Regions from separate parts of the Exiguobacterium sp. GL_137 genome, predicted to be linked through region 1. Evidence: riboswitches for the same ligand, from Rfam matches in the RefSeq annotation. Region 1 holds a riboswitch; each other region holds the start of a gene.

The links. Region 1 has a riboswitch for S-adenosylmethionine ahead of AC3IRK_RS02350 (2,3-diketo-5-methylthiopentyl-1-phosphate enolase). Riboswitches for the same ligand answer to the same signal wherever they lie in the genome.
Positions count from the first base shown of each region.
Region 2: linked by a shared signal. The riboswitch ahead of AC3IRK_RS14595 (Na+/H+ antiporter NhaC family protein) and the one ahead of AC3IRK_RS02350 (2,3-diketo-5-methylthiopentyl-1-phosphate enolase) in region 1 are both predicted to bind S-adenosylmethionine.
Region 3: linked by a shared signal. The riboswitch ahead of AC3IRK_RS15415 (amino acid permease) and the one ahead of AC3IRK_RS02350 (2,3-diketo-5-methylthiopentyl-1-phosphate enolase) in region 1 are both predicted to bind S-adenosylmethionine.
Region 4: linked by a shared signal. The riboswitch ahead of AC3IRK_RS13195 (methionine ABC transporter ATP-binding protein) and the one ahead of AC3IRK_RS02350 (2,3-diketo-5-methylthiopentyl-1-phosphate enolase) in region 1 are both predicted to bind S-adenosylmethionine.

Region 1 covers NZ_CM174406.1:429,793-435,821, forward strand. Annotated here, with positions in the region: gene AC3IRK_RS02340 (methylthioribulose 1-phosphate dehydratase) at 1-333, opposite strand, end outside; gene AC3IRK_RS02345 (2-hydroxy-3-keto-5-methylthiopentenyl-1-phosphate phosphatase) at 330-989, opposite strand; gene AC3IRK_RS02350 (2,3-diketo-5-methylthiopentyl-1-phosphate enolase) at 986-2,176, opposite strand; SAM riboswitch class I at 2,257-2,358, opposite strand; SAM riboswitch class I at 2,567-2,669, shown strand; gene mtnK (S-methyl-5-thioribose kinase) at 2,748-3,917, shown strand; gene mtnA (S-methyl-5-thioribose-1-phosphate isomerase) at 3,914-4,963, shown strand; gene AC3IRK_RS02365 (sugar ABC transporter substrate-binding protein) at 4,983-6,029, shown strand, end outside.
Region 2 covers NZ_CM174406.1:2,797,394-2,803,422, reverse strand. Annotated here, with positions in the region: gene AC3IRK_RS14615 (alanine/glycine:cation symporter family protein) at 1-9, shown strand, start outside; gene AC3IRK_RS14610 (hypothetical protein) at 128-589, shown strand; gene AC3IRK_RS14605 (aldo/keto reductase) at 684-1,496, opposite strand; gene AC3IRK_RS14600 (hypothetical protein) at 1,654-1,854, shown strand; gene AC3IRK_RS14595 (Na+/H+ antiporter NhaC family protein) at 1,898-3,205, opposite strand; SAM riboswitch class I at 3,284-3,387, opposite strand; gene AC3IRK_RS14590 (metal ABC transporter solute-binding protein, Zn/Mn family) at 3,456-4,418, opposite strand; gene AC3IRK_RS14585 (alpha/beta hydrolase fold domain-containing protein) at 4,597-5,556, shown strand; gene AC3IRK_RS14580 (histidine phosphatase family protein) at 5,608-6,029, shown strand, end outside.
Region 3 covers NZ_CM174406.1:2,962,799-2,968,827, forward strand. Annotated here, with positions in the region: gene AC3IRK_RS15395 (MFS transporter) at 1-239, opposite strand, end outside; gene AC3IRK_RS15400 (CBS domain-containing protein) at 255-710, opposite strand; gene AC3IRK_RS15405 (MarR family winged helix-turn-helix transcriptional regulator) at 897-1,319, shown strand; gene mmuM (homocysteine S-methyltransferase) at 1,409-2,341, opposite strand; gene AC3IRK_RS15415 (amino acid permease) at 2,316-3,716, opposite strand; SAM riboswitch class I at 3,801-3,902, opposite strand; gene AC3IRK_RS15420 (polysaccharide pyruvyl transferase family protein) at 4,012-5,430, opposite strand; gene AC3IRK_RS15425 (ketopantoate reductase family protein) at 5,630-6,029, opposite strand, start outside.
Region 4 covers NZ_CM174406.1:2,519,036-2,525,064, forward strand. Annotated here, with positions in the region: gene AC3IRK_RS13175 (SMP-30/gluconolactonase/LRE family protein) at 1-252, shown strand, start outside; gene AC3IRK_RS13180 (MBL fold metallo-hydrolase) at 355-1,083, shown strand; gene AC3IRK_RS13185 (alpha-glucosidase) at 1,185-2,795, opposite strand; gene AC3IRK_RS13190 (aminotransferase class I/II-fold pyridoxal phosphate-dependent enzyme) at 2,959-4,146, shown strand; SAM riboswitch class I at 4,209-4,312, shown strand; gene AC3IRK_RS13195 (methionine ABC transporter ATP-binding protein) at 4,396-5,409, shown strand; gene AC3IRK_RS13200 (methionine ABC transporter permease) at 5,399-6,029, shown strand, end outside.

The DNA.
Region 1 (6,029 bases):
GTCTCCGTAGAGTTCTGAAATGACATTGTTGTCGACGGTATGGACATGAAGCGAGCAGCCGGCCGTCGTCCGGTTAAAAACTTCGACATGAAGTAACGTCTCCGCGGAAGGACGTCCGTTTTGTTCGCCGATCAATTGACCGGTCGCGTCAACATGGACGAAATCGTCTGGCGTGTCCTGGCGTTTATCTTTGCCGCTTGCCGTCACAAGAAATTCCGTCGGACTGCTGTTCGTTCGAATGGCGAGGTTACCGCTCGTGCCGGGAAACCAGTCGCGTGCGGCGAACTCCTGCTTGATAGCGCGGAGTTCTTCGTATCGTTTCAAGAATGTCATGCATGCACCCCCGTGGTCTGTAAGTGTTTGACGATGTCATAAAACGTTTCAAACGGCGTATAGGGAATACCGTGCTGTTCACAGAGTGTTATCAGATAATCCCGGGCATAGACGTGATCAGCCTTTTTCGCCAGTTCAAAATCCGTCACGGAATCGCCGATTGCGATGATCGTATCGCCGTCCTGCTTCAACTTCCGGGCGATTGACGTTTTACAACAGCCGCATTGATTGTTGCATGCCGCATCGCAAGCGTGTGGCCATTCAATCCGGACCGTCTCTTCACTGAAGTCACTGCCGTTGCAGTAAATCGTTTCATCTGTCAGTAAACAGGCAAGAATCGGTTGGACAAAAAAGTCAATTCCGCCGCTGACAATCGCAAAGTCGATTCCGTTTGATTTGGCAAAGGCGAGTAAGGTGTCGAAGCCGGGACGGATGACTGCCCGATTAATCAAAAAATCGATATACTCCTGTTTTCGATCTGAGGGCAACAATCGGAACATCTGTCCAACCCCGGACCGGATCGACAGCGACCGGTCGAGCACACCTTTTTTTAATGGTTCAAATGCTTCTTGCGGGGCAAACTCTTTCATCAAGGCGATGATGTTGTCGTGTTCCGTCACCGTGCCGTCGAAGTCACATAAAATCCGAGTCGTCATTTCGTGATCCCCCAGGCGTCAAGGGCGACCCGTAATTCTTCCTGCCGCGTTGCGGCACTTGTCAGCGATTCTCCGGTCAGTGCGGCGTCGAGCGCCTGACGAAATGCAAGGACACCGGCCGCTGCCCCTTGCGGATGACCGTGAACGCCGCCTCCGGCATTGATGACCGAATCGGTACCGAAATCACGGACGAGCTGAGCGACGAGGCCGGGATGGATGCCGGCGGACGGAACCGGCAGAATCGTCTTCGTTTCTCCGATTCGCGTCGCTTCAACGGCGATCCCGCGGGCCAAATCTTTGGCGAGTGCAACGTTACCATAGGGAGACGGGAACAATGTCAAGTCAGCACCGGCCAGTCGGGGTAACGTTCCAAGCAGAACAGGAGCCGAAATACCGTATTCAGGACTTGCGATCAAGGCACCGCTTAAGGCCGGGTGATTAAAAATCGGGACGGAAATGTCCGCATCGGCAGCCAACTCGCGCAGGACATCGAGTCCGTATGTAAACGTGTTGAGCAGGAAGGCCGTGGCACCTGCTTCAATCAGGCGTTTTGCCTGTTCCTTCAAGCCGAAGACGGGACCGCTTAACGTAATTGCATAAAGCGCCCGTTTGCCGGTGCGTTCATAATGGGCGTCGAGGACTTCCCGTCCGATCCGTGCCCGGTCGAGTGCCGGCGTCAACGGATTGTCGTATAGAATCTCATCATCTTTAACGAGATCGATGCCGCCCGCGAGCTGTGCTTCGAGTTGTTCCCGTAAAAAGACGAGGTCCCGTCCGATGACTCCTTTAAATATGCTCATCAACAGGGGACGGTCATGGACCTGAATCAATTGACGGACTCCTTCAATCCCGAATTTGGCACCGGGAAAGTCGTTCGTGAATGACGAGGGAAGCTGTAAGTCGGTTAACTTGATTTGTCCATCGAGCGACAGTTTACCGAAGACCGTCGTTAAGATAGCGGAAAAGTCCCGTGAGACGTTGTGTTCCGGATAACGGATCGTAATGTAACCTTTGCCGTCATGTTCTTCTGTATGGACGACCTGTCCTTTAAAGGATTCCAGTTGTTGTTGTTCCAAGTGATTTAAATCGGTCCATGAACCGACCGTCAGACCGAGCGCGATTTGCTCTGCCCGTTTCGGCAACTGATCAGTCGTTCCGAGTTGGTATGTTGCGGTAATGTACGCCATATGAATCGTCTCTCCCTTATTGAAAAATACAAAAATGGTCCCTCGTCAATGACAAGAGACCATGAAAAATTGCGCGTGGACTCTTATCTGTCAGCGTATTAGCTGCAAGAATTAGCACCGTGCCAAGTGGTCGGTTGCTGCGACATCGTAGGGCTCGTCCCTCCGTCTGCTCTTGATAAGAATTGGATGAAATTGTGAAATCTAATTGCAATTTTTACATGAGATCCATCACTTGTCAAACTATATTTTGAAAATTTATTTTTTTGAAAATACTTCTTCTATAGACGGTTCCGTTTTTGAATCCGTTTCACTAAAAATTGGAATTGACAGACGGCCAGCAACGCACGTAGTATTCAAATCAACATCAAATCACATGACAACTACATATGACTCTTATCGTGAGTTGGCAGAGGGAATTGGCCCGAAGACGCCGCAGCAACCGACCATCCGGCACGGTGCTACATCCAACAGACATTCGTCTGAGAGATAAGAGGACGGAGTATTCTGCCGCGCCTCTTTTCTTTGACGAAAAGAGGCGTTTTTTCGTGTGATCAACAAGGAGGAAACCAGAATGGGATACCAAGCATTTACAGTACAGGACGCGATTGAACGGGTCCGGACACTCGGATTAATCGGCAATGAACCGGTGACGGCAGAAGAGATCGGGGACGGGAATTTAAATCTCGTTTTCCGGATTCAGGAAGGAGAAAAACGGCTGATTTTAAAGCAGGCGTTGCCATATGCGAAAGTCGTCGGGGAAAGCTGGCCGCTGTCGCTCGAACGGGCCTGGATTGAACAATCGGCCTTAAAAGAATTCGCAAAAGTCGCTGTTCCTTTCGTTCCGCACGTCTACCATGCGAGCAAGGAAGAAGCGTTTACGGTGATGGAGGATTTGTCGCATTTGACGATCGCCCGGACCGGCTTGCTCGAAGGGGAAAAGTATCCGTTACTCGCGGAACACATCGGTTCGTACCTGGCGCGGACACTGTTTTATACGTCGGATTTTGCGCTTGGACCGGTCGCGAAAAAACAAGTGGCGCGGAACTACTACAATCCGGATCTCTGTGATATCACGGAAAAATTGATCTTCACAGACCCGTTTTATGATGCGGAAACGAATGCGATTGAAGCAGGCCTCGAAGCGGAAGCGGTTCGGTTATGGCAGGATGCAGAACTGAAACGCGAAGTCGCGAAACTGGAAACACTGTTCATCACAAAAGGTGATGCATTATTGCACGGTGACTTACATACCGGAAGTATTTTTGCTTCAGCCGATGAAACGAAAGTCATCGATCCCGAGTTCGCCTTTTACGGACCGTTTGGTTTTGATGTCGGACAATTCATCGCCCATCTCTGCTTTGCCGCGTATCCAAACTATGCCGAGTTACGGGATGGACGGGTGAAGGATATCGATACGTTTTGGCTGACCTTTGCGTCGACGTTCAAAGCATTATGGGAACGCGAAGCGGTAGAGCCGTTCCGTTCGGCGGGCGGACTTGTCGACGATGTCCTCAGTACGATTTTACAGGACGCACTGGGCTTTGCCGGTTGTGAGTTGATTCGGCGGACGATTGGATTGGCACCGGTTGCGGACCTCGAGAACATCACGGACGCGGGGGAACGACTTGAGCGGAAACGTCATGCGTTACGTCTTGGAGTGGCATTGATCAAACGCCGGACCGAATGCAAGACGTTCACCGATTTACGGAACTTCGATTTGACGGAGGAACTCAGCCGATGAGCCAATTCGTCCAAAGCATCATCTATGACAACGGGACGGTGACGATTTTGGATCAGACCCGGCTCCCGGAAGAAGAACGATACGAGGTTATCCATGACTTGGCGCAAGCGATTGACGCCATCAAACAATTACGTGTCCGCGGTGCCCCGGCCATCAGCCTGTTCGGCGGCTTCATCCTTGTGCAGGAAGCATTCCGCCGGACGACAGGGTCACTTTCTGAAGCGAAACAAGAACTGTTGACGGTGTCGGCCCAATTGCTCGCAACCCGGCCGACGGCGGTCAATTTGCGGAACGTGCTTGATGAGCTGAATCAAATTATTGTCTCGAGTACGGCGCTTGCCGAGTTACCAAAACGGTTGGAACAAAAGGCGCTCGAACTGTATGAAACGGATGCCAAGACATCCCGGCAAATCGGGATCCACGCATTGGAATTATTTGAGTCCGGTGACCGGGTTCTGACGATTTGTAATGCCGGATCGATTGCGACAGCGGCTTACGGGACGGCACTCGCCCCGTTTTATCTCGCGAAAGAACAGGAAATTCTGCTCTCCGTTTATGCATCGGAAACGCGGCCGTTACTGCAGGGAGCGCGTCTGACGACATGGGAACTGCAACGGGCCGGTATTGACGTGACCTTGATTACCGATAATATGGTCGCCCATACCATCAAAGAAAAAAACATCACCGCCATCATCGTCGGTGCCGACCGGATTACCCGAAACGGGGATACCGCGAATAAAATCGGGACGTTTCAACTGGCATTACTGGCCCGTGCTTTCGGGATTCCGTTTTATGTCGCGGCACCCCTTTCGACCTTTGATTTGACGAGCTTGTCGGGAGACGAGATTGAGATTGAAGAACGCGATGCCCGTGAAGTGACGCAATTCGCAGGGAAAGCAACGGCGCCGGCCGGTGTGGCCGTCTTTAATCCGGCGTTTGACGTGACACCGCACGAATTGATCACGGCAATCATTACGGAACTGGGAGTCATCAAGCATCCGTCCGTCGAAACGATCGAGCAGACAATCGGACAACAAATACGTTAAACAGACTGGGGAGATCGAAATGAAAAAATTAGCATTTGCGGTACTTGCACCGGCGGTCTTGCTGGCTGCTTGCGCCAATAGCGAAGCGACACCGACGAAAAAAATCAGTGGTGTACCGGAAAGTGTCCAGGGAGACGTCAAAATTGCCGTCATCCGCAATCTGGCATCCGATGACCATACGAAACAGTTTTTGGACGGAGCTCGTTCGGAAGGGGAAGCGCTCGGTTTTCAGGTTAACACGTTCATCTCGGAAGGCAATGACGTCAAATTCAAGGAACTCGTCGCCCAAGCCGTCCAACAGGATTATGACGGACTGATTATCTCGCACGGAAAAGAGGATTATGCCTACGACATGATCAAACCGGCGATCGACAAAGGGATCAAAGTCGTGACGTTCGATACAGTGACAAAGAAAAAGGACCAGACGTTAAAAGGCATCACGGAAACGTTCCAGGATGATCATAAACTGGCACAGCTTTCACTCGATGAAGTAACGAAAGTCAAAGACGATCAGCCGGTCCGGGTCATCAAACTGTGGTTCGGTCCGGGATTTGCCCCGCTTGACCGCCGTCAGGAAATCTACAAGACATACGAAGCAGACGGAAAAATTAAAACGCTTGAAACAGTCGGACCAACGAACTTCCAGGATGTCCAAGGCGATATTGCGGCGAAGATGAACGCGATTCTCGCCAAATATCCGAAAGGAAGTATCGATGCCGTCTGGGGTGCTTGGGATGAAGTCGCCAAAGGAGCCTATAAATCCTTAAAGGATAACAAACGTCAGGAGATTCCGTTGATTTCAATCGACGTTTCGAACCAGGACATCAATCTGATGCGTGAAAAGGGCAGTAACTGGGTGTCGACGAGTGCCGTCGATCCGCATTTGATCGGACAGACGGATATGCGTCTGCTGGCGAAAAAGCTGGCCGGGGAAAACACACCGGACACTTTTGACCTAGACGCTAAACTGGTCGAACAAAAAGCACTGAAAGCCGATACGACGATGTACAATCTCGATACGATCATCAAAGGCTGGAGTACGTCCGAAAAGTTCAATGAACCGTGG
Region 2 (6,029 bases), 660 kb from region 1:
GCCATTTAATATGAGAAGGATCAGAGTCATCTGGTCCTTTTTTTATTGGTAGAGATTTTGATAATCGTCATTAAAGCGATGTGAAAATGGGAATACTAAAAAAAAACGACCGGAAAGGAGGGGGAGGATGGAAAACGTACATTATGTTCGAGTCGCGGATGCCGTTTGGGATTCGTTTGGAGATGATCCCCACATCATCATGGACTGGATTTTGTTTATCCATGAAACACAACCCGATCATGAGCAATTATTCGCACTCGAAGAGACGACCCCACTGTATCAGTTGATGAGCCAAATCGATATCTTCATTGACCAGGAAACCCACTATAATTTGGGACGGGCGATTGTCGGGGAAGAACTAATCGTCAATGAGGAGCATGCGGCAATCGTCGGCATCCTTCCCTTACCGCTACTCATCATTTCGTCGGAGGTCATGCGTAATTTTGATCGACGGGCACTGGAAGTGATTTATCAGGAGGCCGGCCGGCAAGGTGATTTCGATGAGGTTTGGGAACAATTCGGGAATCTACGCGCCTATTTTCACCAGGCGGAAGAAGCGCAGGATACGATTCTCGTCTATTATGTATAGGGCTTTCCTTGTACAACTCCATTATATAAGGACATAGAAAAAGAGAGGGGGATGTGACATCCGCCTCTCTTTCCTGTATGTGTAAAGTCAATGCTTAAAAGTCGATTTCGTCTGGATCCGGTCCGAGACGAACATCCGTTGCCAAACGATCAATCTTCTCGAGATCATCTGCGTCCAGTTGGAAGTCAAAGACGTCAAAGTTTTCCGCAATGCGTTCAGGTGTGACCGATTTCGGAAGCGCGACAATACCGTTATCCAAATGCCAGCGCAAGACGACTTGTGAAGGAGATTTACCGTGTTTTTCTGCAATTTCCTTGAAGTCATTGATTTCGAGGAATTTCCCTTGCATGAGCGGGCTCCACGCTTCAACTTGAATGCTATGGTCCTGTAAATATTCATGCAGTTCGTGTTGCGGAAGTTGCGGATGAAGTTCGACCTGATTGATCATCGGTGTCATTAATCCTTCTTCAGCAAGTGTATCGAGGTGATGTTCTTTGAAGTTCGACACGCCGATGGCTTTAATTTTCCCGGCTTCGTAAAGCTCAACCATCGCTTTCCACGCTTCGATATATCCTTCAACCGGCCAGTGGATCAGATAGAGATCAAGGTAATCGGTCTCGAGACGTTCAAGTGACTCGGCGAAAGCTTCCTTAGTGCGTCCGGCACGAATATCATCGTTCCATACTTTAGACGTTAAGAAGAGATCTTCACGGTTCACGCCGCTTTCTTTAATTCCTTTGGCGACACCACGTTCGTTTTTGTAAACGGCAGCCGTATCAATATGACGGTAACCGACACGAATGGCTTCTGCGACGGCAGCCGGTGCTTCCGTCTCTTCGTCGACTTGCCAGACACCGAATCCGATTTGTGGAATTGTGACACCATTTGAAAGTTTTGCGTATTGCATGTGTATACTCCTCCTTTAATGAAACGAGAATATGGAATTGCTCGTTTAGTTTAGCATGAACAAGCAAGAACGTCCGTTTCAACGCTCAAGGGAGGAAAAAGCCGGTTAGAAAGCGAAAAGAGGAGGGTAAATCTATAAAGGAAACGAGGTGTATTTTATGAAACGATCTGTTAAAAACGTACCAAAAGGTGTTTGGGCCGGCCTTGCAGCCCTGTTAGGGACACAAGCGACATGTTTGTTCCTTGGTGCACGGAAGACAGGACGAAATCCGTGGGTCTGGGGAGGCGCAGGACTGATTCAGTTCCCGCTTCCGGCGATTGCGTATTTCATTCTCAACCGCCAAGACCAGAAAAAATAAGTCAAAACAAGACCTATCGCAAAAGCGACGGGTCTTGTATTTTTTACGAAACATTTTTTTTACGCACATCAGCTGTTTTTCGACGCGGGAAGCCGAAGACGATGGCAAGAGATCCGCAAACGAAAAGCAGGAACGGATAAAACAGATAGGGAATCAGTTCCGGGGAAGCCGTTTTCGTTAATTCCGCTGCAATCAGCAACTGGGCTCCGTACGGGATGATTCCTTGGATACCGCACGAGAAGATATCGAGGATACTGGCGGATTTCTTCCGATCAATATCATACGTATCGGCGATTTCCGCAGCGAGTGGTCCGGCGACAAGAATCGAAATCGTATTGTTCGCTGTCGCAAGATTCGTTGCACTGACGAGTGCCGCCATACTGAATTCCGCGCCGCGGCGTTGTGAGATTTTCCGCGTCAGGGTTTCTTTCAGATAAGCAATCCCGCCGTTAAAGGTGATCAGGCTGACGAGTCCGCCCATTAATAACGTCAAGATCGAAATTTCTGCCATCCCCATCAATCCTTCAGACATCGACAGGACGAAGCCGCTTAAGCCGAAGCTTCCGTCCATCATACCGATGATACCCGTCAAAACGGTTCCGCCGACTAAGACGAGGATGACGTTGACACCAAACAAGGCGAGGACGATGACAGACAGATACGGAATCAATTTATAAAACTCAAACGCTTTTGCTTCGACGACGTCTCCTGTACCTGAGACGAAAGCCAAGATGATGACCGTCAGGATTGCTGCCGGCAAGACGATCATGAAGTTGGTTCTGAATTTGTCGCGCATATTGGTTTTTTGCGTCCGGACTGCTGCGATCGTTGTATCGGAAATGAATGACAGGTTATCACCGAACATTGCACCGCCGACGACAGCTGCCGCGGCAATCGCAACATTGACACCTGTTGCTTCATGAATTCCGAGAGCAATCGGGGCAAGTGCGGCAATCGTACCGGTCGAAGTCCCCATCGCCATCGAGATGAAAGCAGCGATGATAAACAATCCACTCATTAAAAGAGAAGGCGGTAAAAATGTCAGCGACGCGTTGACGGTCGCTTCGATGGCGCCAATCGCATCGGCCGTTCCGGAAAAGGCACCGGCAAGTAAGAAAATAAAGACCATGATCATGATGTCCGGATTTCCGGCACCCGTTGCAATCCGTTCCACGGTTTGATTGATGCTGCCTTTCGTTGTGACCGCCGCAAAAATCAAGGCAATCAAAGCCGCAATCAGAATCGGGAATTTGTAGAAATCATCGTAAAAAATACCGGCACCGATAAAAAGAACTAAAAAGACAAGTAACGGTAGAAGTGCCCATTTGTTCGGTATAATCGTCTCGTTCATAAAACCACTCCTTTTCTACAAGTACAAAAAAAGACTCCTTCGCAAGAAAGAAGGAGGTCTTTACTGAAAAAGACGCTCTTCTTATCTCTCAAGCCGCAGCTTGCTGGATTTGGCACAGTACGATTTAATCGTCCGCTGCCGAAACATCATCGGGCCAGTCCCTCCGTCTCTCGCGATAAAAAGAAGTCATTTGATTGTCTGAAATACGTTTTCTACCGTAACGTATCTTTTACTGCATGTCAACACTACTTCACTGAAGTGCTTGTTTGAGCGTCGTCACATTTTCATTCATCAAGTCAAAATACGAGGCATTCTGCTGTTCTTTCGTGACGGACTCCAGGTTGTGGATCGTAATCGCTTCGGCTCCGATTTCCTGTTGGATGACGCGGGCGACTTTAGGAGAAACCGTCTCCTCGAAAGCGATATACTTCAAGTCATGCAATTTGGCTTCTTTGACGAGAGCGGCCAGTTGCTTTTGGGAAGGCTCGTCCGACGGAGAGATGCCGGCAATCGGCAATTGCGAGAAACCGTATCGTTCGGCTAAATATCCGTAAGCGGCATGCGTGACGAGCAATTCTTTTTTCGAGCCCTTATCGACAGCCTGTTGCAGATTTTGATCGAGCTCATCTGCCTGCGTATCAAATTCAGCCAGGTTTTTTTCAAACGTCGCTTTTTTATCCGGTACTTCTTTTGCCAGTGCCGTCGAAATCGATTGGGCCATCATTTTGGCATTGTTCGGATCGAGCCAGACATGGGGATCGTATTTGCCGTGATCATGTTCTTCTTCCGCGTGTTCGTCAGCATGATCATCGTGTCCTTCATGTTCGTGAAGCGTGGCGTTGGCTTCGAGTAAGTCGATTCCTGTGCTTGTCTCGACAAAACGGACATCGTTGCCTTTCAGACTGGCTTTGATTTTTTTCGAATACGGTTCAAGCGTCGTACCGGTTAAGAGGAACAGATCGCCTTGTGCGATTTCTGTCAGTTGTTTAGACGTCGGCTCGTACGAGTGCGGATCGGCACCGGGAGGGACAATCATCTTGACGTCGATATCTGTTCCGCCAATTTCCTTGGCGATTGCCGCAGTAGCGAATGTCGATGTATACACCCGAAGCTTTTGATCGGTCGCATCTTGATTGGATTCGGAAGAACCGCAGGCAGCAAGAAAAGCAGCGCTGGCAAAGGCGACCGTGAAAGCTGAAAGTAATTTTTTCATATGAATAAACCCTCCAAAAATTATTAAAACGTAATTATTCCGATTTGAACCTTTTCACTATAACGAATCCAAAACGAAGCGTCAAGTATAAGTCGGGGAAGACGTTCGGCTTCTAAATAAATCGGGTAGATGACTAATAAGAGATCAGAAATCGAGAGTAAGCTTTGGAGGTGATGAGGTGAAACGGGAAACTGCTTGGCTGATGGGAGGGGCGGCAATTTTAACGACAGCCGCAGCCGGAGCGAGCATCTGGAACAACTATGGTGCTTTATTACGATGGACGGAACCGGCGCTTCCACTGTCGGAAGTCCAACTCGCACCCCGGACGATTTTGTTTAAAACCGTTAATCAGAAAGAACTAAAGTTGGATTTATATTATCCGCCGGGTGATGGTCCTTTCCCGGTCGCGATTTATGCGCACGGGGGAGCCTTCGTCAGAGGGAACCGGGATGACGTCTTTTGTTTTACGCCAATCGTCGAGCGTTTCCTGGAACTCGGCATCGCCGTTTGCAGTATCGATTATCGCTTGTTTGAGGACGGCAGTTATTTTCCGGATAATCTGGAAGACGTTCGGGATGCACTTTGTTTCTTAAATCAGGAAGCCGACGATTTACGGATTATGCGGGGACGCATGGTGTTGTGGGGAGACTCAGCCGGTGCCGCGTTAATGCTGACGACGGCACTTGCCCCGATGGAATTCATCGGCGAACAAACAGCCGAATGCCTCCCGTTGATCAGTGGTGTCATTGCCCTGTATCCTCCGACGAACTTCCTCCTGTTCAAGTTCATTCAAACGTGGATTGCCAATATTAAGTTTTACGGAGGAGGGCGGGACGAGTGGCGGGAACTCATGACACGTGTTTCGCCGGTAACACATTTGACAGCAGACTCACCACCGATCATGTTGTTGCACGGAAAAAAAGATCCGATTGTCCCATTTACGCAAGCGCTCCACTTCGTTGAAAAGGGAGCCGATGTCGGAGCCGACGTCCGGCTGTTTTCCTTCCCGAACGGCACGCATTCCCTGGCGAGCTTTACCCAGACCGAAAATCCGTTGAAAATCGAGCGGTTACTGGAACGGATTGAGACGTTTAGTTGTCAGGTCCTGGCGTTGCCGCCCCGGGAGACCCTTCACTAAAAAAGAAAACATGATACAATCAGTCATATTTCTTTTGAAGGAGACAGTAAAATGACAGAAATTTGTTTAGTGCGTCATGGTCAAACGGATTGGAATTTAAACGAGCGGATTCAAGGACGAGAAGATATTCCGCTCAATGAGACAGGGCGATGGCAGGCTGGAATGAGCGCAGCTTACCTGGCGGAAGAAAAATGGGACGTCTTGATTTCAAGCCCCTTATCGCGGGCAGTCGAGACGGCAGAAATCATCGGACGTTCAATCGGGCTGGATGTAACGGAGACGGATGAACGGTTGGTCGAACGGGAGTTTGGATTGGCATCAGGACAGCCCGTCGCCGGAATCTATGAAGCAGTCCAAGCGAATGATACGGAACGTGTACCGGGACTTGAAACCGAACAGGAAATTCAGCAGCGGGTGTTTTCGGCAATTGAAGAATTGACAGAAAAATATCGGGGACAACGCCTGTTGATCGT
Region 3 (6,029 bases), 500 kb from region 1:
ATCGCAAATGCCATGACGGCGTTATAACTTGTAAATAGTAGCGTAACTTCACTTTTTGATGCTTCGAGGTTTTCGGCAATCGTCGGTAGGACCGGATTGACGAGCCCCATTCCCATGAATGCCGTGATACTGGCAAAGAATACCGCCCAAACAGCAATCGGTTGATGCAGTAAACCGTGTTTGCTTTCCGATAGAACTGTTTCAGGCGCAAGTGTCGTTGTTTTTTCCGCAAGAGCCATATAAATCCTTCTTTCTTAAATAAACTGTTTAAACGAATGACGGATGACGTCACCGCGACTGATGATTCCGACGAGCTTGCCGTCTTTTAGAATCGGTAATTTTTTAATTCGTTTTGAACCGAGTGTCGCTGCAATTTCTTCCATCTCGGTTTCTGTCGTCGCTGTCACGACTTTCCGGCGTGCCATGTCCATGACAGGACGCGTCAGGATGTGACGGACGCGCTCTTCATAGTTTTCATCATCGCCTTTGATGACATCGACATATAAAAACGTATCGACAATGATGTCTTTATGTTTGCCGATGGCCCGCATGATATCGCCGTCGCTGATGTAGCCGACGACTTCCTGCTCTCCGTTGACGACCGGAACCCCACTGATACCGGATGTGATAAAACGTTCTACTACCGTCCGGATCGTATCCTGTTCATTGACCGTAATGACGGTTTCTTTCATCGATTGATAAGCTTTCATCAGAATTCTCCTTCATCAGACGCTGTAATTAAAATAAGTTCATAACAACAAGTTTCAAGATACAATTAAATAACATTTATGATTGTATAATACAACTATAATCCTGTCAAGAAGCCTGCCTTTGATTGACAGAGGACAGCCCGTGCGTAATGATGAGGGCAATGAATGCTAATGAGAGGTGACAATATGTCGAATCAATCCCTGGAAACAATTGAACTGGAACTGGCGATTCTTATTCGTCGTTTAACGACGGCAACGGCCGATAATCGGAACCTGGACCGTGCTTCCTATTTACTCTTGCGCCAGTTATCCGACTCCGGTCAAGTCGGTGTCAAAACCCTTGCCCGTGAGTTGCAACTCGACGTCTCGACCGTCAGCCGACAAGCGGCTGCGCTCGATCAGAAAAAATTAGTCGAAAAAATAAAAGACCCAACAGACGGCCGGGCCTTCTTTTACAACATCACAGATTACGGTCAACAAGAGCTCGAAATTTACCGGACAGCCCGTTTAACGAGCATCGAACGGTTATTACATGACTGGCCGGATGAAGATGCCGAATCGTTCGGTCGGTTGCTGAAACAGTTCAACCAAGCGTTACGGGAACGGTGAGTTTCTGAAAATACGAAATATCAGTCTAAAAAGAGGACGGATGCAAAATTCCGCTCTCTTTTTTTGTCCTTATTAGACATGACTTCCGGTTAACCGATTGTCACCTTCTGTTGAATCCGCTCAATCTGCTCGGGTGTCGTACGGCAACATCCGCCGATCAACCGGGCACCTGCGGCATACCATTCCGGAGCAATGTCTTCGAAAGCCGTACACACTGCTTCACCGGACCAGGTCTTACTGACCGGATCATACTGCTCACCGGAATTCGGATAGACGATAATCGGTACATCGGTCAGTTGTTTTAATGTCGTGATGAACTCTGTCGCAATCGATGCCGGAAAACAGTTCGCGCCGATTGCCGCCAGTTGCGGGTGCTCCCCTAATGCCTTGATACACTCACTCAACGATGTTCCTTCACTGATGTGTGTTGCGTCACGCAGGGAAAAGGCAAGCCAGGCCGACTGATCCGGAAATTCTTCGAGCAGCCGGAACAGCACTTCGGCTTCCTGCAAGGAGGGAATCGTCTCAAATGCCAACACGTCCGCACCTGCCGCGATTAACGCTTCCAGACGAGGACGGTGGAAAGCTTCAAGTTGCGCATCGTCGACTCCGTAATGACCGATGTATTCGGATCCGTCCGAAAGATAGGCACCGTAAGGACCAATCGATCCCGCAATCAAAGCGTGATCCGCTGCCGGTCCGGTTTCCGCACGCGCCTGCTGTGCCAGATAGACCGTTTGTTTCATCAGTTCAATCGCTTCCTCTTCTTTAATCCCCCGGCTGCTGAAGCCGGCGACACTCGCTTGGTAGCTGGACGTGATGGCACAATCCGCCCCGATTTTAAAATAATCCGCATGGACGCGGTGAATCTGTTCCGGTTCTTCAAGCAGTACACGGGCCGACCAAAGCGGATCATCGAGATTTCTCCCATGGCGTTCAAGTTCCGTCGCCAGTGCTCCGTCCAATAAAATATAGGGTTTTTCTTTTAACAGTCGTTCAACTGGATTGTTGTTCTTTGACATCTTCCACACTCCGTTTCCATGATGTTTTTGTCAGATGATGAACGATGTAACAGACCGCGATAAACGGAACCCCGAAATAGAGGGCGACCCGTTGCGTCGGATCAAAGGCGATTCCGATCAATGAAGCCAAACACATTAAAAACGACAGAATCGGTACAAACGGATACCAGGGCGTCCGGTAAACCAAATCGTTTAGATCATGCCCCTCTTGCAGATAGCGCTTGCGGAACATGAACTGTGAGGCGCTGATACTCATCCAGACAACGACGACTGCCAGTCCCGAGATCGAGACAAGCGCAATGTAGACGGAACCCGGTGCATAGACGCTGGAGAACAGGGCAAGCAGACCACCGAGCATACTGAAGAGAACGGCACGTATCGGCACTCCGCTCGCATTTAATTTAGAAAAGTACGGCGTAATCATCCGTTGATCGGATAAAGACCAGAGCATCCGTGATGCGGCGTACAGACCCGAGTTCGCTGCTGACAAAATCGCGGTCAGGATGACGAAGTTCATGATGTCTGCTGCAAACGGAAGACCGATCCGTTCAAACACAGCAACGAATGGACTTTCAAGCACTCCTTTTGAATCATTTGGTAACAGAATCGCAAGAACAATGATCGTCCCGACAAAAAATAAGACGAGCCGGAAGACTGTTGTTCGAATGGCGAGAGGAACCGTCCGTTTCGGATCGACCGCCTCACCTGCTGCAATCCCGATTAACTCTGTTCCGGAATAGGCAAAGTTAACGGCAAGCATCGTCATCAAGATCGCGAACGCTCCGTTCGGAAACAGGCCCCCCTCCGTCAACGGAGCGAGAAGCGGTGCTTGTGAGCCGTCCGCGAGGGGCAAGAATCCGACGATTGCTGCTGTTCCTAAGACGATGAACACTAAAATCGTCAGCACCTTGACGGCAGAAAACCAAAATTCAACTTCCGCGAACAAGCGGACCGTCAAGACATTGATGCCTAAAATCATGACGACGAATAAAGCACTGAACAGCCAGACCGGAACATCCGGAAACCAGCGTTGCATCAATAAACCGGCTGCCGTAAATTCCGAACCGAGCGCGACCGTCCAAGTCAGCCAGTAAAGCCAGGCGACGGTATAGCCTGTTCCGGATCCAATATATTTCGTCGCGTAGCTGTGAAAGGCACCCGTCTCCGGCATATGTACCGCCAGCTCCCCTAGACAAAGCATTACCAGATAAACCGCCAGCGCTCCGACCAGGTAAGATAAAATCGTGCCGACCCGACCGGCCTGCTCGAGCGTATAGCCTGTACTTAAAAATAATCCGGTCCCGATGACACCTCCGAGTGACAACATGACGATATGCCGGGATTCCATTTTCCGCCGAAACGTTCCTTCTTTCATTGCTCCTCCACACTCCTCTTTTTCTCGTTAAACTAAAAAAAAACGCACCCACATGCATGGGTGCGTCGGTCGACAATCAAAGGAAGCTTATCGATCGGGTACAACACCCGCAGGAATTAGCACAGTATCTTTCGACCTGTTGCTGAGGCTTCAAAGGGCCAGTCCCTCCACCTCTCTGGATAAGAATGTAATTTTTCATAACAGTACCAACCCTGTTTTGAATTGTCAACACAATTCAGAATTTATCATGTAAAAAAAAACGCCTTACACCAAAACGGTATAAGACGTCTGTCGCTTATTTCTTCGCAAACAAATCAGCTGTCTTCAATGCCATGCGAACCGCTTTCCGGTTCAATGTGCCTTGTTGATGCTTCATTTCTTTTGTTTGACTGTTCAACTTGCCTTGAAGTGATTTGATTTTCTTATCTTTTTCAGCCATTTTCGCTTTATCGCGTTTTTGAGCTGCCACGATTTTTTGTTCTTCTGCTGGGAAGTATGATTCAAAACGTGAAACAGCTTCTTCGATACTGATTCCTGTGATCGGTTTAACGACCGGAAGCAACTCTGCTTTGGCCATTTCACGATCAAACGGAACGTTCTCCGGATAGTTCGTTTCTTTGTAGATGTGTTCTAGATCATTTGTATTCAGGAATTCCACGAAGTTATCAAAGTTACGTGCTTGAACACGTGTCGGACTCTGGAAGTCAGCCGACTCAATCACATCCGACAAGCGTGTGCTGTCTGTGATGTCATTTGCCCAAATGTGTGTCAATTGGTGATAATCCGTTAATTCGCGCATCCGTGCATCTTTCGGAATCAGAATACTTGGCGTTCCGGCAAGTGTTGCCGTGATGTTACCGTGAAGACGTGCTCCGAAGCTGAAGTCAGCTTCTTTCAAGAAGTCGATCCATGTCTGCGCGTTTAAGAAGAAGCGGACACGGTCGTTCATGTAAGTCGGATCCGACATCTTGACCGGATAGTTCGTGACGGATAAGTCAGCAATCGGATGTGTTCCTGTGTACGTCAAACGCAACTCTTTCATCCATTGCGGGATGAAGTAGTGGTTCGGGTACTCTTCCATTCCGCGTGTGATGAAGTTAAGGACGTTTTGCGGTGCAAGACGTGACGAGTTGACACCGATCATTGAATCTTTTGTGATATTCGTTTCACGAATTTTCAAATCACGACCAAACGCATACATCGATGGGCAACCGATGACTTTGTGATCGATTCCTTCGCGGAAACCAAGACGCGTCAAATATTTTGATGTGATTTCGCCGCGAAGTCCAAGCATGCTTGAGCGCTCAAGAACTGCGCTGACAAACGCTTTAACGTCTTCATCAAATGAGAAACCGTCGTTTAAATTCGCTTCAAACGGTGCGCGTAAACCGACACCGATGACGACGACCGGAATCTTTAGTTTTTTAATCAATTTTGTATATTTACGAAGTGTCGGGACGAATTCTTTACGGAATGCATCAGCGAGTGGAATGACATATAAATCGAAGTTCGCATTGATTTCATCTGCACGCTCTTCTTCATAGTAGTAGTAATCCGGTGTGATCGTCGTGCCCTCTGTCATCAAGGTGCGGAAAATACTGTATTGATAAATCAGGTTTCCGACGTTCCCTCCGATTGAGTTATGCTTCATCAAATATTCTGCGTCGAACTGTTCAAACGGTGTCATACCCGCACGGATAATAATACGTTTCATGTAAAATAATTCCCCTCTCACTTCTGTTTTCATTTAAAAAATATAAAATATATTTTGCTTTTTTAACCATCTTGTCTTTTCAAGGATAGTTGAATGCAATTCAGCAAGTCAACGAATAGCTGAAAATTACACATTATTGTGGATTATGAAAAATATAGGCTCAATATAACCTAACAAACTTTCCCTATATAACAATTAGTTAAACATCTTTTCTCGACATACGATAAATTTCGAGATTTGCATAAATCGCCGGCAACATCACTTGCGTCGCTTCATCTTTCGAAAGAAGTGTGCCGAACAAATGAGCTGACTCGACTTCATTACCTTTCTCCATGTCACGTTGTAAGGACGACTTCATCGTTTCATCCATTTGTGCGATCTGTTGCTGTTGGATCTGTTCAATCCCATCACTGAACACAGCACCTTGGCGTTCCATCGCTTCTTTGGCTTCCGTTGCCAGGCGGCGGATCATCATCATTCCTTCTTCCTGCGAACGAATCGGACCGATTGCTGAACGGAAAAGCGACGTCACACCGGAAAACGTCGTGATGAACAGATACTTATTCCACATATCGCTGGTAATCGAGTCCGAGTATTTA
Region 4 (6,029 bases), 940 kb from region 1:
GACTTAGAGGACGAAGACGGTTTCCCGGATGGTATGACCAAAGACACGGAAGGTCATGTCTTCATCGCCCATTATGCCGGATCATGCTTAACACGCTGGAATCTTGAAACCGGTGAAAAACTCGCCCAGATTGATTTCCCGGTTTCGAACCCGACTTGTCCGATTCTGTACGAAGACCGTCTACTGGTCACGACAGCAGCAGACGGGGACGATTCCGAACATGCCGGAGCCGTTTTCGAAGTGACGTATTAACACATTTGCTCCCTCACGAGAGGGAGTTTTTTTGTAGACGTCTGTACTAAAACAGGCGATACTAAAACAGAAGTGTATATTATGACGAGGGAGTGTAATCGGATGCATATTTCGACGATCGAACGACTTCATCAACTGCAAACAACGCCGTCCTTCTTCCCGGTCAACTGTTACTTATTTGAAGAAGCGGACAGCCTCACCCTGATTGATACGGGGATTTCACTGAATGCCAAAGCGATTTATTCCGTCATCAAGTCGTTTGACAAACCGTTACAGTCCATCATCCTGACTCATGCGCATGCCGATCACGTCGGATCCCTTGATTTTTTAGCAAGTGCTTTCCCGCTTGCCGAAGTCTCGATCAGTTACCGGGATGCGGCTCTCCTCAGCGGGGATGAGTCGTTGCGCGAAGGCGAGACGACACCGCTGAAAGGCGGCATTCCAAAAAACATCAAAACCCGTCCGGACCGGTTGCTCGAAAGCGGTCAACAGATCGGCAGTTTAAGTGTCATTGCTTCTCCGGGACACACACCGGGTTCCATCTCCCTTTGGCATGAAGGCAGTCGGACGTTGATTGCCGGTGACGCTTTCCAAACTCAGGGTGGTCTGGCGGTTTCGGGGGACACGCGTTGGCAGTTCCCCTTCCCGTCACTTGCGACCTGGGATAAGGAAGTCGCCCTCCAATCGGCACATCAGTTGACGGAATTGACACCGGACGTCCTGGCAGTCGGTCACGGACCGCTCGTCGTCGCACCAAGCTTCGATATGCGCCAGGCAGTCGACCGGTTCGAACAGCTCTTATCCTCGAAAAAGCGCAACGGTTATACGTAAAAAAATCAGCTGGTTCAAAAAAATCCGGACATTTCCTGCTCCTCATTTAGAAATGAAGAGTAGAAGATGTCCGGATTTTTTCTGTTGACCGTCGCCGCCAGTTAAGGCATCTCATATTGGTACAATCGGGCTTCGTACGGTGCCAATCGATTGATGTCCGCGGTCTCATAATTCGTCAGAATCAACTGTTCTTCCGGTAAACCAAACGTCGTCGTCACCGGTTCATCATGGACGTTCAAGACGATCCGCCAAACCACTCCGCCCAGGACCCGTTCATAGACATACAGGTACGGATCCTGAATCGCCAGATCACGATAACCTCCGTAAACCATGACCGGATGAGTCTTCCGTAAATCAATCAGTTGCCGGTAAAACACCAGCACGGAATGCGGATCCTGTTCCGCTGTTTCGACGTTGATGTCACGGTAGTTCGGATTGACCGTCATCCATGGCGTCGCTGCGGTGAATCCGGCTGCTTTGCCGGTATTCCACTGCATCGGTGTCCGTGAATTATCTCGCGCCCGCAACTGCATCGAGGACAGGACGGTTCCGGGTGATTCGCCGGCGGCAATCCGTTCGGCGTATTGATTCCGAAATGCGACGTCCTGATAAGACTCGGGATCAGAAAAACGAATGCCGGTCATGCCGATTTCTTCACCCTGATAAATGTACGGGATGCCCGGTAACGTGTGCAGCATCAAGCCCAGTAGCTTGGCACTTTCGACACGATACCGTTCGCTTCCGAACCGGGTCACCTGACGGGTGTGGTCATGGTTATTCAAAAACTGTGACGCGACTCCGCTCGGATAAAGCGCTTCGTACCAGCGCTTCTGGATTTGTTTGAAGCGCGGTAAATCCATCGTCTCCATGTCATCCGCGACTTCGAAGTGAAACAGCGTCCGCAACTCATTCCGTTCCTCACCGACATACAGTAACCCGTCTTCCGGGCCGACGAACGGAATCTCACCGACGGTAAAGAGATCGGTTCCCGCCAGTACTTCCTGGTGCATCTCCTGCAAGAATTCATGAATGCCCGGCTGGTTCCCTAAGTAGGATAAATTCAGAGGATCTGCGACATCATCATACGTCGCCCGTTTCTTGATCAGGTTGATGACATCCATCCTGAAGCCGTCGATTCCTTTCTCGGCCCACCACCGCATCATCGTATACACAGCCTGCCGGACTGCAGGATGTTCCCAGTTCAAGTCCGGTTGCTCCGATGCAAAGGAATGGAAGTAATACTGCTGGCGTGTCTCATCCCACGTCCAAGGGCTCGGCGCAAAATACGACCGCCAATTGTTCGGCGGTGTTCCTTTGACCCCGTCCCGCCAAATGTACCAATCGGCTTTCTCGTTTGTCCGACTGCTGCGGGATTCTTTAAACCACGTGTGTTGATCACTCGTATGATTGACGACCAAATCAAGAATCAGTTTCAGTCCCCGTTCATGGGCGGACGCAATCAGTTCTTCCAGATCCGACATCGTTCCCGCCTTCGGCATAATCGAGTAATAATCCGAAATGTCGTATCCGTTATCGACATCCGGTGATGTATAACAGGGATTTAACCAGATGACATCGACACCAAGGGAAGCGATGTAATCGAGTTTTTCAATTACTCCGCGTAAATCGCCCATCCCGTCTCCGTTCGAATCTTTAAAACTGCGCCAATACACTTGATAGACAACGGCTTCTTTCCACCAGGCCCGATTCATCCCATCAGCTCCTTTGTGATTCAATCGTATTCTAGTTCAGTGTATCAAAAACACGAAAGCCATCGGTTCTTTTTCCCAATTATCAGCAATTATTAAAAAACTCTTTTCTTTTTTCTGAAAATTCGTTATCCTTGACGACAATACCCAACAAGGAGGAAGACAGATGAAACATTTCGCCCCATCGATTGCGATTGATCGGTTACCCGCTCCGGTCTTCGCCGAGCTCGCCCAGCGGATCGGTGCCGTCAAGGCTGCTGGTCATGACGTCATCACGCTTGGTCAGGGAACACCGGATCAGACGACACCCGTACATATTCTGGATGCCTTGAAAGAAGCAATCAATGACGCTTCAAACCTCCAGTACCCGCCATTTCGCGGACACGATTTCCTCAAACAGGCTGTCGCGGATTTTTATCAGTCAGAGTTTGGCGTAAACATCGATCCGGCCTCTGAAGTCGCCATTTTGCTCGGCAGCAAAGCCGGTATCGTCGCTTTACCGCAAACGATCGTCAATCCCGGTGAAGGTGTCATTGTTCCTGATCCCGGATACCCGGATTACTTATCCGGCGCCGCCCTTGCCGGAGCTTACCCGATCACATTGCCGCTCCTTGCGGAAAATGCTTTTTTACCTGACTACACGTTACTTGATACGACAGATGTCGAACGGGCCCGGATGTTGTTCCTCAACTACCCGAGCAATCCGACCGGGGCGACGGCAACAGCGGAAGCCTTCGAGCAAACGGTTTCCTTCGCTGATGCGAACGACATTTGCGTCGTCCACGACCTCGCCTACGGCGGAATCAGCTTCGACGGTCCGACCCGCAGTTTCCTCCAGACGGAAGGCGCAAAAGACGTCGGAATCGAACTGTTTTCATTATCGAAACGTTTTAACATGTCCGGTTTCCGAATCGCCTTCGCCATCGGGAATCCGTCCGTCATCGCAAGTATCGAGACGTACCAGGAACACTTATACGTCAGTGCTTTCACACCGATTCAACAGGCAGCAACCGTCGCTCTTTCAAGCGATCAGACGTGTGTCCGCGAACTGAGCGCTCTGTATGAAGCGCGGCGTGATGCCTTGTTCGGCAAGTTACAGGAAATCAGTTGGGACGGACCGATCCCGGGCGGTTCGTTCTTCGTCTGGTTGCCGGTCCCGTCCGGCTACACGTCCCAAAGCTTTACCGATCACCTGCTCGACGAAGCGCATGTCGCCGTTACACCGGGACATTTCTTCGGCGAATACGGGGAAGGTTACGTCCGGATCAGCCTGATTGCTGACGCCGAACGACTCGTCGAAGCAGCTGAACGGATTGGTCAATTGAATCTGTTTCGCCAGACCGTTGCGGAATAATTCTGAAAAAACGTTTGACAAATGGGAATGATTTCCGTTACAGTAAGTCCCAACAGCATATCTACTTATCGAGAGCGACCGAGGGATTAGGCCCAACGACGTCCGGCAACCACCTTTAAGGAACGGTGCCACATCCTACAGAATGTTTCATTCTGAGAGATAAGTTACGAAATCTTACACTTCGTCGCTTTTTTCTGGTTGCTCTTAACTGGAAAAAGGCGATTTTTTTGTATAGGGAGGAAACGACAGATGATTGAATTTAAAGGGATCACTAAACGGTTCGTTCGTGACCGGACACCCATTTTTGCCTTACGTGACGTCAATTTAACGATTCAGCAAGGTGAAATCTTTGGCATCATCGGTGAATCCGGTGCCGGAAAAAGCACCCTGCTCCGTCTGATCAACGGACTGGAGACACCGACACAAGGAACGGTTAAAGTATCGGGCACTAATCTGTCCGGCCTCTCCAAAGGCAGCTTACGTGAACTGCGTTTGAACATCGGGATGATCTTTCAACACTTCCAATTGATTCAATCCCGGAACGTCGCCGATAATATCGCCTTCGCCTTAAAGGCTGCCGGCGTCAAACGGACTGACTTCCCGCAACGGATCAAAGAGCTCGTCTCCCTGGTCGGACTCGAAGGCTTCGAGACGAATTTCCCGAGTCAGCTCAGCGGCGGTCAAAAGCAACGGGTCGGGATTGCCCGCGCCCTTGCGAATAATCCGAGTGTCCTGTTATGTGACGAAGCGACGTCCGCTCTTGATCCGGTCACGACGCTGCAAATTCTCGAACTGCTGAAAGACTTGAATGAACGGCTTGGCCTGACGATCATTCTCATTACCCATGAAATCGATGTCGTCAAACAGATTTGTCACCGGGTTGCCGTCATGGCGCAAGGTGAAGTCGTTGAAGTCGCCCGTACATACGACCTGTTCAGTCAGCCGGCACATGATGTCACGAAACATTATGTCGATACGGCACTCCAGATCGAGTTACCGGAACGGATCTTGCGAACGACACCGGGAAAAATTATCCGCCTGCAATTCACAGGTGAAAAGACCGGTGAAAGTACGTTATCGGAAGCAATTAAACAGTTTGATATTTCCGTCAGCATCCTCCACGGTAAGGTCGACTATATCCAGAACGTCGCTTTCGGAGTGCTGATTGTCAGTTTGACCGGTCCGACCCTTCACGTGAACCGCTCCTTGACGTGGCTCGAAGAACAACTTCACACGCTTGAGGTGATCCAGGATGTGGCTTGAACGGATTGAAACCATGTTACCGGATCTTGCGAAAGCGTTAGCGGAAACGGCTTTGATGGTCGGAATCTCACTCGGCTTCGCCCTCATCATCGGGATTCCACTCGGGATCTTACTGTTCATCACGGACCGGGGACTATTTTTCCAAAACGTCGTCGTTCGCAGCATCTTGGACTTTTTCGTTAATATCGTCCGTTCGTTACCGTTCATCATCCTGCTCGTCGCGTTGATTCCGCTGACACAACTGTTACTCGATAATACAATTGGACCGACTGCTGCTTCCGTCAGCCTGAGTGTCGCCGCCATTCCGTTTCTCGCCCGACTGGTCGAGACATCGCTCCGTGAGATTCCACCGGGATTAATCGAAGCAGCAGAAGCCTGTGGTGCGACACCGTTTCGGATCATCATCAGTGCACTCTTACCGGAAGCCCTTCCCGGCATCATTCAAGCCGTCACTTTGACGACCATCAGTCTGATCGGATTTTCCGCCATGGCCGGTATCGTCGGTGGTGGCGGCGTCGGTGACCTGGCCATCCGCTTCGGCTATTACCGGTACGACAATGTCGTCATGATTGTGACGATCGTCGTCCTCGTTATCATTGTTCAAAGTATTCAAGGGCTCG